Regions from separate parts of the Microbacterium sp. UBA3394 genome, predicted to be linked through region 2. Evidence: predicted binding sites of a transcription regulator. Region 2 holds the regulator's gene; the other holds the start of a gene.
The links. Region 2 encodes HrcA, which represses chaperone genes, less so after heat shock. Its sites were predicted from a motif close to TTNGCACTCGNNNNNNNCGAGTGCNAA; they were not measured.

Region 1 (7,179 bases), on a different contig from region 2:
GGTGAGCCTGTTCACTATCGCCCCCGCACGCTACTCAGCCGTCACCGTCGTATCGGACGGGCTGGGGCTGGGCGACGTGGGGGGAGTCGTCTCGGTCTGCGTTTCTGAGGGCGCGGGGTCGGGTGCCGTCGAGGTCGACGCGGTGGGTTCCGGCTCGCTCGTCGGCTCGGGCTCCTGCGTCGGGGTCGTCTGATCCGGCGTCGGGTCGGTCGTCGGCGACGGGTCCGTCGTCGGCTCGGTCGGGGTCGGGTCCGGCTCCTGCGTCGGAGTGGTCGACGGTGTCGAGGGCGAGGGCGTCGACGGGGTGGTCGGCGTCGGTGTCGATGTGGTCGGAGGCGTCGACGGCGTGGTCGTCGACCCGCCGGATCCGGACGAGCCGGTCGATCCGGTGGAGCCGCTGGACCCGGACGAACCGCTCGAGCCCGACGACCCGCTCGACCCCGTCGATCCGCTGGATCCCGAGGACTTCGGCGGCGCCGACTTCGACGGCGACGTGCGCCCCTGCGTGGCACTCGAGGAGGAGGACGATGACTTCGGTGTGGTGCGGGTGTTGTGCACCATCGGGTTGCTGCGCGGTGTGGTCCAGCCGCCGGTGTCCGCCTTCGGCCGGGGCGCGGCCTTGACCGCATCGGCAGCACCCGGTTCCTCACCGGCCGCCTCGGGCTCACTCGTCTCGCTGACCGCCTGCGAGGACGCGGTCAGCTCCATGCCGAGCCACTCGCTCAGCGACTGCTGGCTCGAGCCGGCGGCGAGGGTGCTGTTGCCGAGTCCGGTCGCGTTCGCGAGCACGAGGCCGCTCGCGAGCACGAGCGCGCCCGCTGCGGACGCCGCGATCGGGATCGCCCGAGACCGGCGAGCGGGAAGCGGCGTGGGTGCCTCGGCGACATCGGCCGCCTCGGCGACGGGGGCGTCGTCGACCAGTGCCGCGGCGGACCCGGCCGGCAGCAGGGCGAGACCCGCGCCGATCTCGGCGGCCGGTGCGATGGCCCGCGCTGCGCCGAGGGCGATCGAGGACTTCGGATCGGCATCGATCGCGATCGGACGGTCGAAGCGCTCGGAGAGCATCTGCGCGACGAGCGGGATGCGAGATGATCCGCCGACGAGCAGGATGCTCTCGACGTCGTCGGGAGTGAGACCGGCGGCTTCGAGCGTGTCTTCGAGCGTGTCGGCCGTGCGCTCCACCGACGGCGCGATCATGTCCTCGAACTCCGCACGGGTCAGGCGAACGCTCGCCGCGCCCGTGGGCAGGAGCACCGGGATCGTCACGTCGGAGTCGAACGAGAGCGCCTCCTTGGCGTCGACGCACTCCCGGCGCAGCTGCGACAGCGCCAGCCGCATGTCGGCGTCGTCGGACTGCAGGTCGGCTGCGGTCACGCCCGCAGCGCGGAGCACGTGGCGGAGCACCTCGTCGTCGAAGTCGGCGCCACCGAGGTCGTCGATTCCCGACGCGCTGCCGAGGGGCGCGAACCCGCCGTCGTCGGACTTGCGGAGGATGACGGAGTCGAACGTGCCGCCGCCGAGGTCGTAGACGGCGAGCGAGCGGCCCGGCTCCAGAACCCGGCCGGCTTCGTACTGCCGTGCGGCCGCTTCGGGTTCGGTGATCAGCGACACCTCGCCGACCTCGGCGCGGCCCAGCGCGGTGCGGATCAGGCCCAGCCGGTGGGAGCCCCACCCGGTCGGGTGGGTGAGCATGGTGCCCTCGGGTGACGAGCCCTCGCGCTCGACGACGGCCTCGATGACCGAGGCGACGGTGTGCGCATAGAGCTGCTCGGGCGGAAGAGTCCGCCCCGCCACCGACAGCGGAACGTCGTCGCCGATGCTGCGCTTGAACTCGCGCACGAGCCGCTCGGGCTGGCTGATGCCGCGTCGTTCGGCGGCGTCTCCGAAGAGCAGGCCGTCAGCGGTGACGAACACCGATGACGGAGCACTGTCGGTGCTGCGTCCGAGCGGAAAGCTTCGGGTGTCGAGTGTGGTGTCGGGAGCGGACCGTGCGGTCGCTGCCGCCGTCCTGCTCGTACCGACGTCGATACCCAGAAAATACGCCGTTGCCATGATCCCCCCACGGATCGGGCGCGAGCTGGCGAGAGCTCGTGATTACCCCAGTTGTTCCCAGTGTCCCAGTGCAGCAGACGAGGAGCGATCACGGTGGCGAACGCCGTCGTCTGCATCCGATGCCAGGTCACCCAGCTGACCCGGTCTCGGTGTTGTCATCGTACACACACATGAGGGGAGACGGCCAGGGCCGTGCTGATACGTGTCGATCGTAAATCTGGCACTCGCGTTGCAAGAGTGCCAGCGCTTCCCTAGACTTGCGTTAGCACTCTCACTCCGAGTTTGCTAACGAGTCTTGACGTCTCATAGGAAAGCAGAGGTAGACCCGTGTCGGTTTCCATCAAGCCGCTCGAGGACCGCATCGTCATCACGCAGGTCGAGGCCGAGCAGACCACGTCCAGCGGTCTGGTCATCCCCGACACCGCCAAGGAGAAGCCCCAGGAGGGCGAGGTCGTGGCGGTCGGTCCCGGTCGCATCGACGACAACGGCAACCGTGTCCCGGTCGACGTCGCCGTCGGCGACCGCGTGATCTACAGCAAGTACGGCGGTACCGAGGTCAAGTTCGGTGCCGATGAGTACCTCGTGCTGTCGGCGCGCGACGTTCTGGCGGTCGTCGTCCGCTGAGACACCCCGCTTGACGAAGGGCTCGGATGCTTCGGCATCCGAGCCCTTTTCGCTGCCGCAACCGGGCGCGGCAGGTCGGGACTACGATGAACCGGTGAACCTCGACGCGCCCGAGCCCCCCGGGGGAGCCGGCGACGCCGACGAGGCAGCACGAGACGCCCCCGACCTGGGGGAGACCGCGCTCGTGACCGCGGGCGTCGGCGTTCCGTCGTCCGCCGACGCAGGCGCCTCGCCGCCGGACGCCTCGCGAGAGCGAGCGTGGGGCGGCGTGTACACGTTCGTCGCGTACCTCCTGTGGGGGTTCCTGCCGCTGTACTTCCTCGCGCTCGCACCCACCGGGCCGTGGGAGGTCGTCGCGTGGCGCATCCTGCTGTCGCTGGTGTTCTGCGCGATGCTGCTGACCGTCACGCGCACGTGGCCTCGGCTGGTGGCGATCCTCCGGCAGCGACGTCTCGTCGGCTGGACGGTGGTGGCGGGCCTGCTCATCTACGTCAACTGGCAGGTGTTCCTCATCGCGACCCTGACCGGGCACGTGATCGAGACGAGTCTCGGATACTTCATCAATCCGATCCTGACCGTGCTCCTGGGCGTCCTCATCCTCCGGGAGCGGCTGCGTGTCACGCAGTGGATCGCGCTCGGCATCGCGGCCGCCGCGGTCGGGGTGATCGTGGCGGGCTACGGTGCGTTCCCGTGGATCGCACTGTCGCTGGCGACATCCTTCGGACTGTACGGGCTCGTCAAGAAGCAGATCGGCCCCTCCGTCGACGCGGTGAGCGGGCTCACGCTCGAATCGCTCTGGCTCACCCCGGTCGCCATCATCCAGCTGATCGCGGTGGGGGTGACGGCCGGTCTCACACTCGGCACGGCCGGAGCCGTGCACACCGTGCTGCTGCTTCTGGCGGGGGTGATGACGGCGACGCCCCTGCTGCTGTTCGCCGCGGGCGCGCGCCGGGTTCCGCTGACCGTCATCGGCCTCCTGCAGTTCGTCGCCCCCATCCTGCAGTTCACGATCGGGGTGTGGATCCTGCAGGAGCCCATGCCGCCGGAGCGCTGGATCGGCTTCGCGCTGGTCTGGGCGGCGCTGGTGATCCTGTCGGCGGACTCCGTGTCGGCCGCGCGCCGGTCGCGCCGCACGGTGTCGGACGTGGCCGACTTCACGTAACGGAGCGCGTCACCGCACGAGGCGCGCGATGGCCTGCGATGCCTCCGCGATCTTCTCCTCGGCCTCGGGGCCTCCGGCTCGCGCGGCGTCGACCACGCAGTGACGCAGGTGGTCGTCGAGGAGCCCCAGCGCCACGGTCTCCAGCGCGCTGGTGAGGGCGCTGATCTGCGTCAGGATGTCGATGCAGTAGCGCTCATCCTCGACCATCGTGCGGATGCCGCGCGCCTGCCCCTCGATCCGCTTCAGGCGATTGAGGTAGCGGGCCTTGTCGCTGATGTAGCCGTGGTGGGCGTGCGCGCCGTCGGTGATCGGGGCGGTGTCGGTCATCGGGACTCCTTCGGTGTCGGTGCGGTCGCGCGGAAGCGGCGCAGCAGCAGGCTGTTGCCGACGACGAAGACGCTGGAGAACGCCATCGCGGCCCCGGCGATCATCGGGTTCAGCAGGCCCAGGGCGGCCAGGGGGATCGCGGCGGTGTTGTAGGCGAACGCCCAGAACAGATTGGTCTTGATCGTACGCAGGGTCGCGCGCGACAGTCGCAGCGCGTCGACGGCGGCGAGCAGGTCTCCGCGAACCAGGGTGAGATCGGATGCGGCGATCGCGGCATCGGTCCCGGTGCCCATGGCGATGCCGAGGTCGGCCTGCGCGAGGGCGGCGGCATCGTTGACCCCGTCGCCGACCATCGCGACGACCCGTCCCTCGCTCTGAAGCGCGTTGATCGTGTCGACCTTGCCTTCCGGCAGGACCCCGGCTGAGACACGCTCGATGCCCACCTCGGCGGCGACGCGTCGAGCAACGGACTCGCCGTCGCCGGTGAGCAGCACCGGCTCGAGGCCGAGCGCGCGCAGGCGCTGCACCGCCTCCGCGCTGGTGGGCTTCACGCCGTCGGCGAGCGAGATGGCGCCGCGGGCCGCGCCATCCCATGCCACGTGCACGGTCGTGAGGCCCTCGGTGTCTGTCTCGATCGGTGTGACCGCCCAGGAGCGCAGGAACGACGCGCTGCCCACCAGCACCGCACGTCCGTCGACGACGGCCGAGACGCCGGACCCGGCGGTCGCCCGGAACGCATCGATCATCGGGAGCGGTCCGTTCCGCCGGCCGGCCGCGACGATCGCCAGGGCGAGCGGGTGCTCGGAGGCGTCTTCCACGGCGGCGGCGACGCGGAGCACCTCGTCGGCGTCCTCCCCGGTCGCTGCCGTGACGTCGATGACCGACATGCGTCCGGTGGTCACGGTGCCCGTCTTGTCGAGCGCGATGGTGTCGACCCGGCGGGTCGACTCGAGCACCTCGGGGCCGGTGATGAGAATGCCGAGCTGGGCGCCGCGGCCGGTGCCGACCATGAGGGCGGTCGGGGTGGCGAGTCCGAGCGCGCAGGGGCAGGCGATGATGAGCACCGCCACGGCGGCCGTGAACGCGGCCTGCGCGGAGCCGCCGAGCACGAGCCACGCGACGAGGGTGATGACCGAGATCCCGATCACGACCGGAACGAACACCGCCGACACCCGGTCGGCCAGGCGCTGCACATCCGCTTTGCGAGATTGCGCGTCCTCGACGAGGCGCGCCATCTGGGCCAGCTGCGTGTCCGACCCCACGCGCGTCGCCTTCACCACCAGGCGCCCACCCGTGTTGAGGGTCGCGCCGACGACCGCGTCGCCGGGGGAGACGTCGACCGGCACCGACTCTCCGGTGACGAGGGCGGCGTCGATGCTGCTGGTGCCCGAGGTCACGACCCCGTCCGTCGCCACCTTCTCACCGGGACGCACGATGAATTCGTCGCCGACCCGAAGGGACGTGATCGGCACGCGCATCTCGACGCCGTTGCGCAGCACGGCGGCGTCCTTGGCGCCGAGCTGCAGGAGGGTTCGCAGGGCGTCGCCGGACCGCCGCTTGGCACGGACTTCGGCGAAGCGGCCCGCGAGGAGGAACATCGTCACGCCCGCTGCGACCTCGAGGTAGACCGCCGGTCCGCTCGACGCGCTGAACCAGACGAAGCCGTGCGTCATGCCGATCATGCCCGCGTCGGTGAACAGCAGCGCGTACAGCGACCACAGTGTCGCGGCTGTCACCCCGAGCGAGATCAGGGTGTCCATGGTCGCCGCGCCGTGCCGCAGATTGATCACTGCGGCGCGGTGGAACGGCCATGCCGCCCACGTCACCACGGGGAGCGCAAGAGCGAGCGAGGCCCACTGCCATCCCGGAAACTGCCATGCCGGCACCATCGACAGCGCAATGACGGGCACGGCCAGGGTGATCGCGACGAGGAGCCGCGTGCGCAGCGCGCGCGCATCCGCGTCATCGGAGGATCGCTCGGGCGCCGGCACCGATGCGTCGTAGCCGGTGCGCTGCACTTCGGCGATGAGCGCTTCGGGCGTGAGACCGGATGCCGACTCGACGTGCGCGCGTTCGGTGGCGTAGTTGACCGACGCCGTGACGCCGTCCAGGCGGTTGAGGCGCTTCTCGATGCGGGCGGCGCACGACGCGCACGTCATGCCCTGGATGTCGAGGTCGACGCGCGAGGGCGCGGCCTCGGCGGCCGACGCGGACATCAGGCGCGGACTGCGGAGTAGCCGGCCTCGTCGACCGCGGCGATCACATCGGCATCGGCCGGGACGGCGCCGTCGGTGGCGATCGTGAGGCGCCCCGACGCCGCGCTCACGTCGACGCGGGTCACGCCCGGCACGCGCGAGACTTCGTCGGTGACGGCGCGCTCGCAGTGCCCGCAGGTCATGCCCGTCACGAGGTAGTCGATGGTGGTCTCGGCGCTCATGGTGCCTCCTGTCGCGGTCGTTCGCCGGAGATGCCGGCTGTTGGTGGAACACGATACCCCCTATGGGTATTCCGCGGGTCTGCGTTTCGTCTCGGCGCTGCGCTCCTCGCTCAACGACCGGGGTGGGTGGCAGTTCCTCCCGGTCCTCCCCTCCCGATCCTCCCCTTCCGGTCGTTGAGCGAGCGCAGCGAGACGAAACGTGGCCTCCTTCCTGTGCCGTCGTTGCCGGATCGTGACCTCCTCGCGCCTCCCGTTACAGATCGTTAACGAACGGCAACATCGCAGAGACGTCGGCGCGACTAGGTTGTGATCACTGGGTGGGCGCCCGAGCCTTCCCGCGAAAACACACACAGCAAGGAGCAACATGAGCGTCATCACACGTTCGCGCGCGACCACTCTCGGCGGCCTGGCCGTCTTCGGTGTGAGCGCTCTCGTCCTGGCGGGTTGTGCCGGGGGAGGCAGCGACGACAGCGGCGACAGCGGCGATGCGGCCGGTCCCGTCGAAGACATGACCCTGACGATCGGAACGGCGCTTCCGCAGACCGGAAACCTCGCGTTCCTGGGACCGCCCGAAGAG
Region 2 (7,179 bases):
TGATGATGACGGGTGCGGCGGTCGAGACGGCGGCCGTAGCGGGCGCGGGCAGAGCAAGACCCGTCGCGGCGAGCGCCACGGCGGTGAGCGCTGCAGCGGCAGAGCGCACTCGCCCTGACGGGGCGACGGGCGATGTCGGATCGGTCACGTCCGATGACTCCTTCAGCTGGATGCGGGGCGCCGCGCCGGTTGCGCGCGACACATCGCCTAACTCTTCGGGAAGCGAGTCGACATTGCGAGTTTCCTGCGTAAACGTTGCGTTAACGTCGGGTTGCGAGCTGGAGCCCGCCGGTGCGTCGCAGGTCGTACCCGCGCCCGTAGAATCGATGGGACATGTCACCGCGCGCACTCGAGCCCCTGCAGCCTTCCGCGACTCCACCGGAGTCGATCCGGAATTTCTGCATCATCGCCCACATCGACCACGGCAAGTCGACGCTCGCCGACCGGATGCTCCAGATCACCGGCGTGGTCGCCGACCGCGACATGCGCGCGCAGTACCTGGATCGCATGGACATCGAGCGCGAGCGCGGCATCACGATCAAATCGCAGGCCGTGCGGATGCCGTGGGCCGTCGCGGGCGCCGACGGCACAGAGCAGGCCTTCGCCCTCAACATGATCGACACCCCCGGCCACGTCGACTTCACCTATGAGGTCTCGCGCTCGCTCGCGGCGTGCGAAGGAGCCATCCTGCTCGTCGATGCGGCACAGGGCATCGAAGCCCAGACGCTTGCGAACCTCTACCTGGCGCTCGAGAACGACCTGCAGATCATTCCGGTCCTGAACAAGATTGATCTGCCGGCAGCGGATCCCGACAAGTTCGCCGCTGAACTGGCGGGCCTCATCGGCGGCGACCCCGACGACGTGCTGCGTGTGAGCGGGAAGACCGGTGTCGGGGTCGAGGCGCTTCTGGACCGTCTGGTCGAGAAGATCCCTGCTCCCGTGGGAGACGCGGACGCCCCGGCCCGAGCCATGATCTTCGACTCCGTCTACGACTCCTACCGAGGTGTGGTCACCTACGTGCGCATGGTCGACGGCAAGCTCCAGCCCCGCCAGCGCATCCAGATGATGTCGACGCGTGCGACCCACGACCTCCTCGAGATCGGGGTTTCCAGCCCCGAACCGATCCCCACGCAGGGACTCGGAGTGGGGGAGGTGGGCTACCTCATCACCGGTGTCAAGGATGTGCGGCAGTCCAAGGTCGGCGACACCATCACCGATCAGCGCAAGCCGGCGGCCGACGCCCTCCCGGGGTACACCGACCCGAAGCCGATGGTCTTCTCCGGCATCTACCCGATCGACGGGAGCGACTACGCGGATCTGCGCGAGGCGCTCGACAAGCTGAAGCTCTCCGATGCGTCTCTGCAGTATGAGCCGGAGACCTCGGTGGCCCTCGGATTCGGCTTCCGCTGCGGGTTCCTCGGACTGCTGCATCTGGAGATCATCACCGAGCGGCTCACGCGCGAGTTCGGACTCGACCTCATCACCACGGCACCCTCGGTGACGTACGACGTGATGACCGACACGGGTGAGACGGTCACCGTCACGAATCCGAGCGAGTATCCCGACGGGCGTGTCGCAGAGGTCTCGGAGCCGGTCGTCAAGGTCGGGATCCTGCTCCCCAAGGACTACGTGGGAACCGTGATGGAGCTCTGCCAGGCCAGGCGCGGCTCGCTGCTCGGAATGGACTACCTCAGTGAGGACCGCGTGGAGCTGCGCTACAACATGCCGCTGGGGGAGATCGTCTTCGACTTCTTCGATCAGCTGAAGTCGAAGACACAGGGATACGCGAGTCTCGACTACGAGCCGGCCGGTTCGCAGACCGCCGACCTGGTGAAGGTCGACATCCTCCTGCAGGGCGAGAAGGTCGATGCGTTCAGCTCGATCGTGCATCGGGAGAAGGCGTACGGCTACGGCACGATGATGACCGAGAGGCTGCGCAAGCTGATTCCCCGCCAGCAGTTCGAGGTGCCGATCCAGGCGGCCATCGGGGCGCGCATCATCGCCCGGGAGAACATCCGCGCCATTCGCAAGGACGTGCTGGCCAAGTGCTACGGCGGCGACATCTCCCGCAAGCGCAAGCTGCTGGAGAAGCAGAAGGAGGGCAAGAAGCGCATGAAGATGGTCGGTCGCGTCGAAGTGCCCCAGGAGGCGTTCATCGCCGCGCTGTCCGGTGACGTCGAGACGAAGAAGTAGGAGCTTCCGGCACTCACCGGATGCTCGGGAGCGGATCGGTAGGCTCGACACATGCGCCGCGGAACCTTCAAGGACGACACGGTCGACTACGCAGCCGTCGGGGCGACGCAGGCGCCTGACCTCATGCACTTCCCGCCGGAGCGGAGCATCCCCGCCGAGCAGGCGTGGCGGATCGGATCGGGGGAGTCGCGCTTCCGCAGCGCGGGCGAATCGCTGCTGTCATGGACGGCGCAGCGCGGGTCGGGACTCACCCTCAGCGATGTGCGCCCCGCGCCCGGGCCGATGTACTCGGGCGTGAGCTTCGATGCCGAGGGTGCACCGATCGCACCCAGTCGCACCGAGGCGGATCAGCGGTTCGACACCGACGGCACCCCGTTCGTCGGTGCGGGCACCTCCATCCGGCTCGCCGGCCGAGTCGCGGGCATGAGCGTCGACGCGGAACTCCGGGTGATCTTCGCGGTGGAGGAGCCGCGACGGATCGGCTTCGCCCTCGGCACGGTGGGCGGCTCGGTCGTCAGCGGCGAGGAGTCCTTCATGATCGAATGGCACGACAACGACGAAGTCTGGTTCACCGTCCGAGCCTTCGATGCGCCGCGCGCGACGCTGTACCGACTGATCCCCGCCCTGACGCGCCGCCGGCGTCGCGAACTCTTCACGCGCTATCTGCGGGCGATCTCGCCGCTCTACACGACGCCCGCGTGAGTGCGGATCGAGCGCGCTGATGGGCGCTGCGCTTCCTCTCGGTGATCCCGCTCCCGCGGACGGGATGCTGCCCGATGATCTCGTCCTCGACGGCGAGACCGTCTTCGGCGCGTATCTGCACGTGCCGTTCTGTCGCGTGCGCTGCGGATACTGCGATTTCAACACCTATACGGCCGGGGAGCTGCGCGGTGCGCGGCAGGACGCGTACGCCGACACGCTCGCGGAGGAGGTGCGGCTCGCAGGACGCGTTCTGGCCCATCGCGGGCCGTTGCGGGAGGCGTCGACGGTGTTCTTCGGCGGCGGGACCCCGACCCTCCTGCCAGCCGGCGACCTCGCTCGCATGCTCGAGGGGATCCGAGACACCTTCGGGATCGCGAAGGGCGCGGAGGTGACCGTCGAGGCCAATCCCGACACGGTCACCTCCGCCGTCGTCGACGAGCTCGCCGACGCGGGCGTCACCCGCATGTCGATCGGCATGCAGTCTGCGGTCCCGCACGTGCTGGCCGCTCTGGATCGCACGCACCGCCCGGAGAACGTCGGCCAGGCCGTGGCCGCCGCGCGCGCCGCGGGTTTGGGCGTGAGCGTCGACCTGATCTACGGCGCGCCGGGGGAGAGCCTCTCGGACTGGTCGCGCTCGGTCGACGCTGCGGTCGCCCTGGAGCCCGACCACATCTCCGCCTACGCCCTGATCATCGAGGACGGCACCAAGCTCGCGCGCCAGATCCGGCGCGGCGAGGTGCCGGCACCCGACGACGACCTGCAGGCGGACATGTACGAGGCCGCCGAGACGGCCTTCGCTGTGGCGGGGCTGGAGTGGTATGAAGTCTCCAACTGGGCACGGCGGGAATCCGACCGGTCGAGGCACAACCTCGCCTATTGGCGGGGTACGGACTGGTGGGGGTTCGGGCCCGGGGCGCACAGCCACATCGGCGGCCTCCGCTGGTGGAACGTCAAGCACCCCGCCGCCTACGCCGCGCGGCTGAGCGAGGGGTCGTCTCCCGCGGCCGGACGCGAGCGACCGGACCGTTCCTCGCGGGACCTCGAGACCGTGCTGCTGCGTTCGCGTATCCGCGAGGGGCTCCCGATCGCCCTCGTGCCCCGCGACCGGCGCGGCGCGGTGCCGGGGCTCATCGCCGACGGCCTGATCGATGGGGCGAGCGCGATCGGCGGCACGATCGTGCTCACCCTTCGCGGCCGGCTGCTCGCCGACGCCGTCGTGCGCGCCCTCACGGACTGACGGGCGGGCCCGACGCGCGCTCCGACGGTCGGCGCGATAGAATTGGCACTCACTCGAGACGAGTGCCAGTGCACGCCGGACACGTATGCGGGAGGATCCATGGTCAGCGCACGCGGACTGGAAGTCCTCCGCGCGATCGTGCAGGACTACGTCGAGACGCGCGAGCCGGTCGGCAGCAAGTCGATCGTCGAGCGTCACGCCTTCGGGGTGTCGGCCGCCACGATCCGCAATGACATGGCGATGCTCGAGGACGAAGACCTCATCGCGGCACCGCACACCTCGTCCGGCCGGATTCCCACCGACAAGGGATACCGCGTCTTCGTCGACCACCTCGCCGAGGTTCGTCCGCTCTCGCCCGCGCAGCGGACGGCCATCGCCGCCTTCCTCGAAGCGCCGGGAGATCTCGACGACCTCATGGTGCGCACGGTCCGGGCGCTGACCCAGCTGACCGGCCAGGTCGCCATCGTGCAGTATCCCTCCTTCGCCCAGGCGCATGTGTCCCACATCGAGCTGGTCGGGCTGGATGCGGGGCGCATGCTCGTTGTGATCGTCACCGACACCGGCCGCGTGTCGCAGCGGCTCGTCTTCCTCCCGCGCGATCCCGCCGAGGATGAGATCGTGCGCCTGCGGGCGGCGATCGCCGATCTCATCGTCGGCCGCCCCATCCGGGACGGTGCACACGCGATCGCCGAACGCCTTGCTTCGGCTGGAGGCGACCACCGCTCGCCCGATGACGCTGTGATCGATGTGATCGCGATGATCGTGGCGGAGGAACTCGACGAATTCCGGCAGGACAGACTCGTGATGGCGGGAACGGCCAATCTCGCACGGCGCGAGTCGGATTTCCGCGGAAGCATCTATCCGCTGCTCGAGGCGATCGAGGAGCAGGTGACGCTCATGCGCCTCATGGGCGAGATGGTGGCCGACGAGCACGGTCTCGCCGCGAGCATCGGACGCGAGAACGAGCCCTTCGGTCTCGCGGAGGCGTCGGTCGTCGCGGGCGAGTACGACGCGTCCGGTGCCCGGGCGCGTGTCGGCGTGCTCGGGCCGACTCGCATGGACTATCCGAGCAACCTCGCATCGGTGCGCGCGGTGGCGCGCTACCTGTCGCGGCTGCTCGAAGAAGACGAAGGCGCCCGCTGAGGCGCTCGAACACAGACGATCCCGTGGCGACACGGGTGGGAAGGCGAACGTGGCTGACCACTACGAAGTGCTGGGTGTCTCGCGAGACGCGAGCCCCGACGAGATCAAGAAGGCCTATCGGCGACTGGCGCGGGAGCTGCACCCCGACGTGAACCCGGGGGATGACGCCGCTGAGCGGTTCAAGTCGGTGACGCACGCGTACGACGTGCTGAGCGATCCCGATCAGCGAGCACGCTACGACATGGGCGGCGACTCGCCGTTCGGCGGTGGTGGCGCCGCCGGATTCGGATCCTTCGGCGACATCTTCGAGACGTTCTTCGGTGCCGCGGGCGGCGGCGGATCGCGAGGTCCGCGTCCCCGCTCCCGGCGTGAGCGGGGACAGGATGCGCTCGTGCGCGTCACGCTCGATCTCGGCGACGTCGTGTTCGGCGTCCACCGCGACATCGAGGTCGACACGGCCGTGCTGTGCGAGACCTGCGACGGCTCCTGCTGCCAGCCGAACACGCAGCCGGTCACGTGCGACATCTGCCACGGCTCGGGCCACGTCCAGCAGCAGGTGCGGAGCCTGCTCGGCAATGTCGTGACGAACGCGCCGTGCCGGGTGTGCCAGGGTTACGGAACGACCATCCCCTACCCGTGCGCGACCTGCCAGGGGCAGGGGCGGGTTCGGGCGCGTCGCAACGTGTCCCTCGACATCCCCGCGGGCGTGGAGACCGGCCTGCGGCTGCAGCTCCCCGGTTCGGGAGAGGTGGGACAGGCCGGTGGCCCCAACGGCGACCTCTACATCGAGGTGTCGGTGAAGGACCACGAGACCTTCAGCCGCGAGGGGGACGACCTGCTGGCGACGTTGGAGGTGTCGATGCCCGATGCCGTCCTCGGCACGACGACGACCATCGATTCCCTCGACGGCACGGTCGACCTGGAGATCCGGCCGGGTGTGCAGGCGGGCGATGTCCTGACCATCAAGGGGCGGGGCATCACCCCGTTGCGCGGCAGCCAGCGGGGCGACCTCCGCGTCGGAGTGCACGTCGTGACCCCGACCCGCCTGGACCACAAGGAGCGGGCGCTCATCGAGGACTTCGCCAAGCGGACGAAAGCGCCCGCGCCCAAGCTCGCGGAATTCCACCAGGGCCTGTTCGCGAGGCTGCGGGACCGCCTCCGGAACGGCTGACCGATGCCGCTGCACTTCGTCGTCGACGGGGGCACCGCGCTCGACGGTGACGAGGTCGTGCTCACGGGGCCCGAGGCGCATCACGCCGCCGCCGTGCGTCGGGTGCGCGTCGGTGAGGCCGTGACCGTCGGCGACGGCCGCGGCGCGTGGCTGTCGGGTGAGGTCGCCGAGGTGTCGCCGCAGCGGGTGACCGTCGTCATCACGCACCGGCGGACGGTGCCCGCGGCCGCTCCGCGACTCGTGCTGGTGCAGGCGCTCGCGAAGGGCGACAGGGACGAGCTCGCCGTGCAGGCCGCCACCGAGATCGGTGCGGATGCGATCATTCCGTGGCAGGCCTCGCGCAGCGTCTCCCGCTGGCAGGGCGCGAAGATCGAGAAGGGCCGTGCGCGCTGGTCGTCGATCGTGCGGGAAGCGGCCAAGCAGGCGCACCGCGCCTGGATCCCCGAGGTGACCGCCCCGGTGTCGACCGCCGACCTCGCGGCGCGCGCGGAGCACGCGCGACTGCTCGTGCTCGTCCCCGACGCCGCCGACCCGCTCACCGGCGTCTCCTTCGACCCGCAGGACACCACCGACGTGCTCGTGATCGTCGGACCGGAGGGCGGGGTGACGCCCGAGGAGGTCGATCGGCTGCGGTCGGCCGGAGCGCGGCCGGTGCGACTCGGGGAGAATGTGCTGCGCACCTCCACCGCCGGACCCGCCGCGCTTGCGCTGGCCAGTGCGGCGATGCACCGCT

Region 1: the regulator HrcA is predicted to act here: its motif matches at 2,270-2,296, upstream of groES (co-chaperone GroES).

Annotation. Positions count from the first base shown of each region.
Region 1 is NZ_DEPK01000166.1:342-7,520, forward strand. It holds partial or broken gene B4E30_RS09775 (hypothetical protein) at 1-15, opposite strand, end outside; gene B4E30_RS09780 (Hsp70 family protein) at 31-2,052, opposite strand; gene groES (co-chaperone GroES) at 2,380-2,676, shown strand; gene rarD (EamA family transporter RarD) at 2,945-3,838, shown strand; gene B4E30_RS09795 (metal-sensitive transcriptional regulator) at 3,848-4,165, opposite strand; gene B4E30_RS09800 (heavy metal translocating P-type ATPase) at 4,162-6,381, opposite strand; gene B4E30_RS09805 (heavy-metal-associated domain-containing protein) at 6,381-6,602, opposite strand; partial or broken gene B4E30_RS09810 (ABC transporter substrate-binding protein) at 6,967-7,179, shown strand, end outside.
Region 2 is NZ_DEPK01000002.1:5,703-12,881, reverse strand. It holds gene B4E30_RS00080 (ExeM/NucH family extracellular endonuclease) at 1-148, opposite strand, end outside; gene lepA (translation elongation factor 4) at 334-2,193, shown strand; gene B4E30_RS00070 (DUF1990 family protein) at 2,245-2,895, shown strand; gene hemW (radical SAM family heme chaperone HemW) at 2,915-4,132, shown strand; gene hrcA (heat-inducible transcriptional repressor HrcA) at 4,232-5,275, shown strand; gene dnaJ (molecular chaperone DnaJ) at 5,325-6,446, shown strand; gene B4E30_RS00050 (16S rRNA (uracil(1498)-N(3))-methyltransferase) at 6,450-7,179, shown strand, end outside.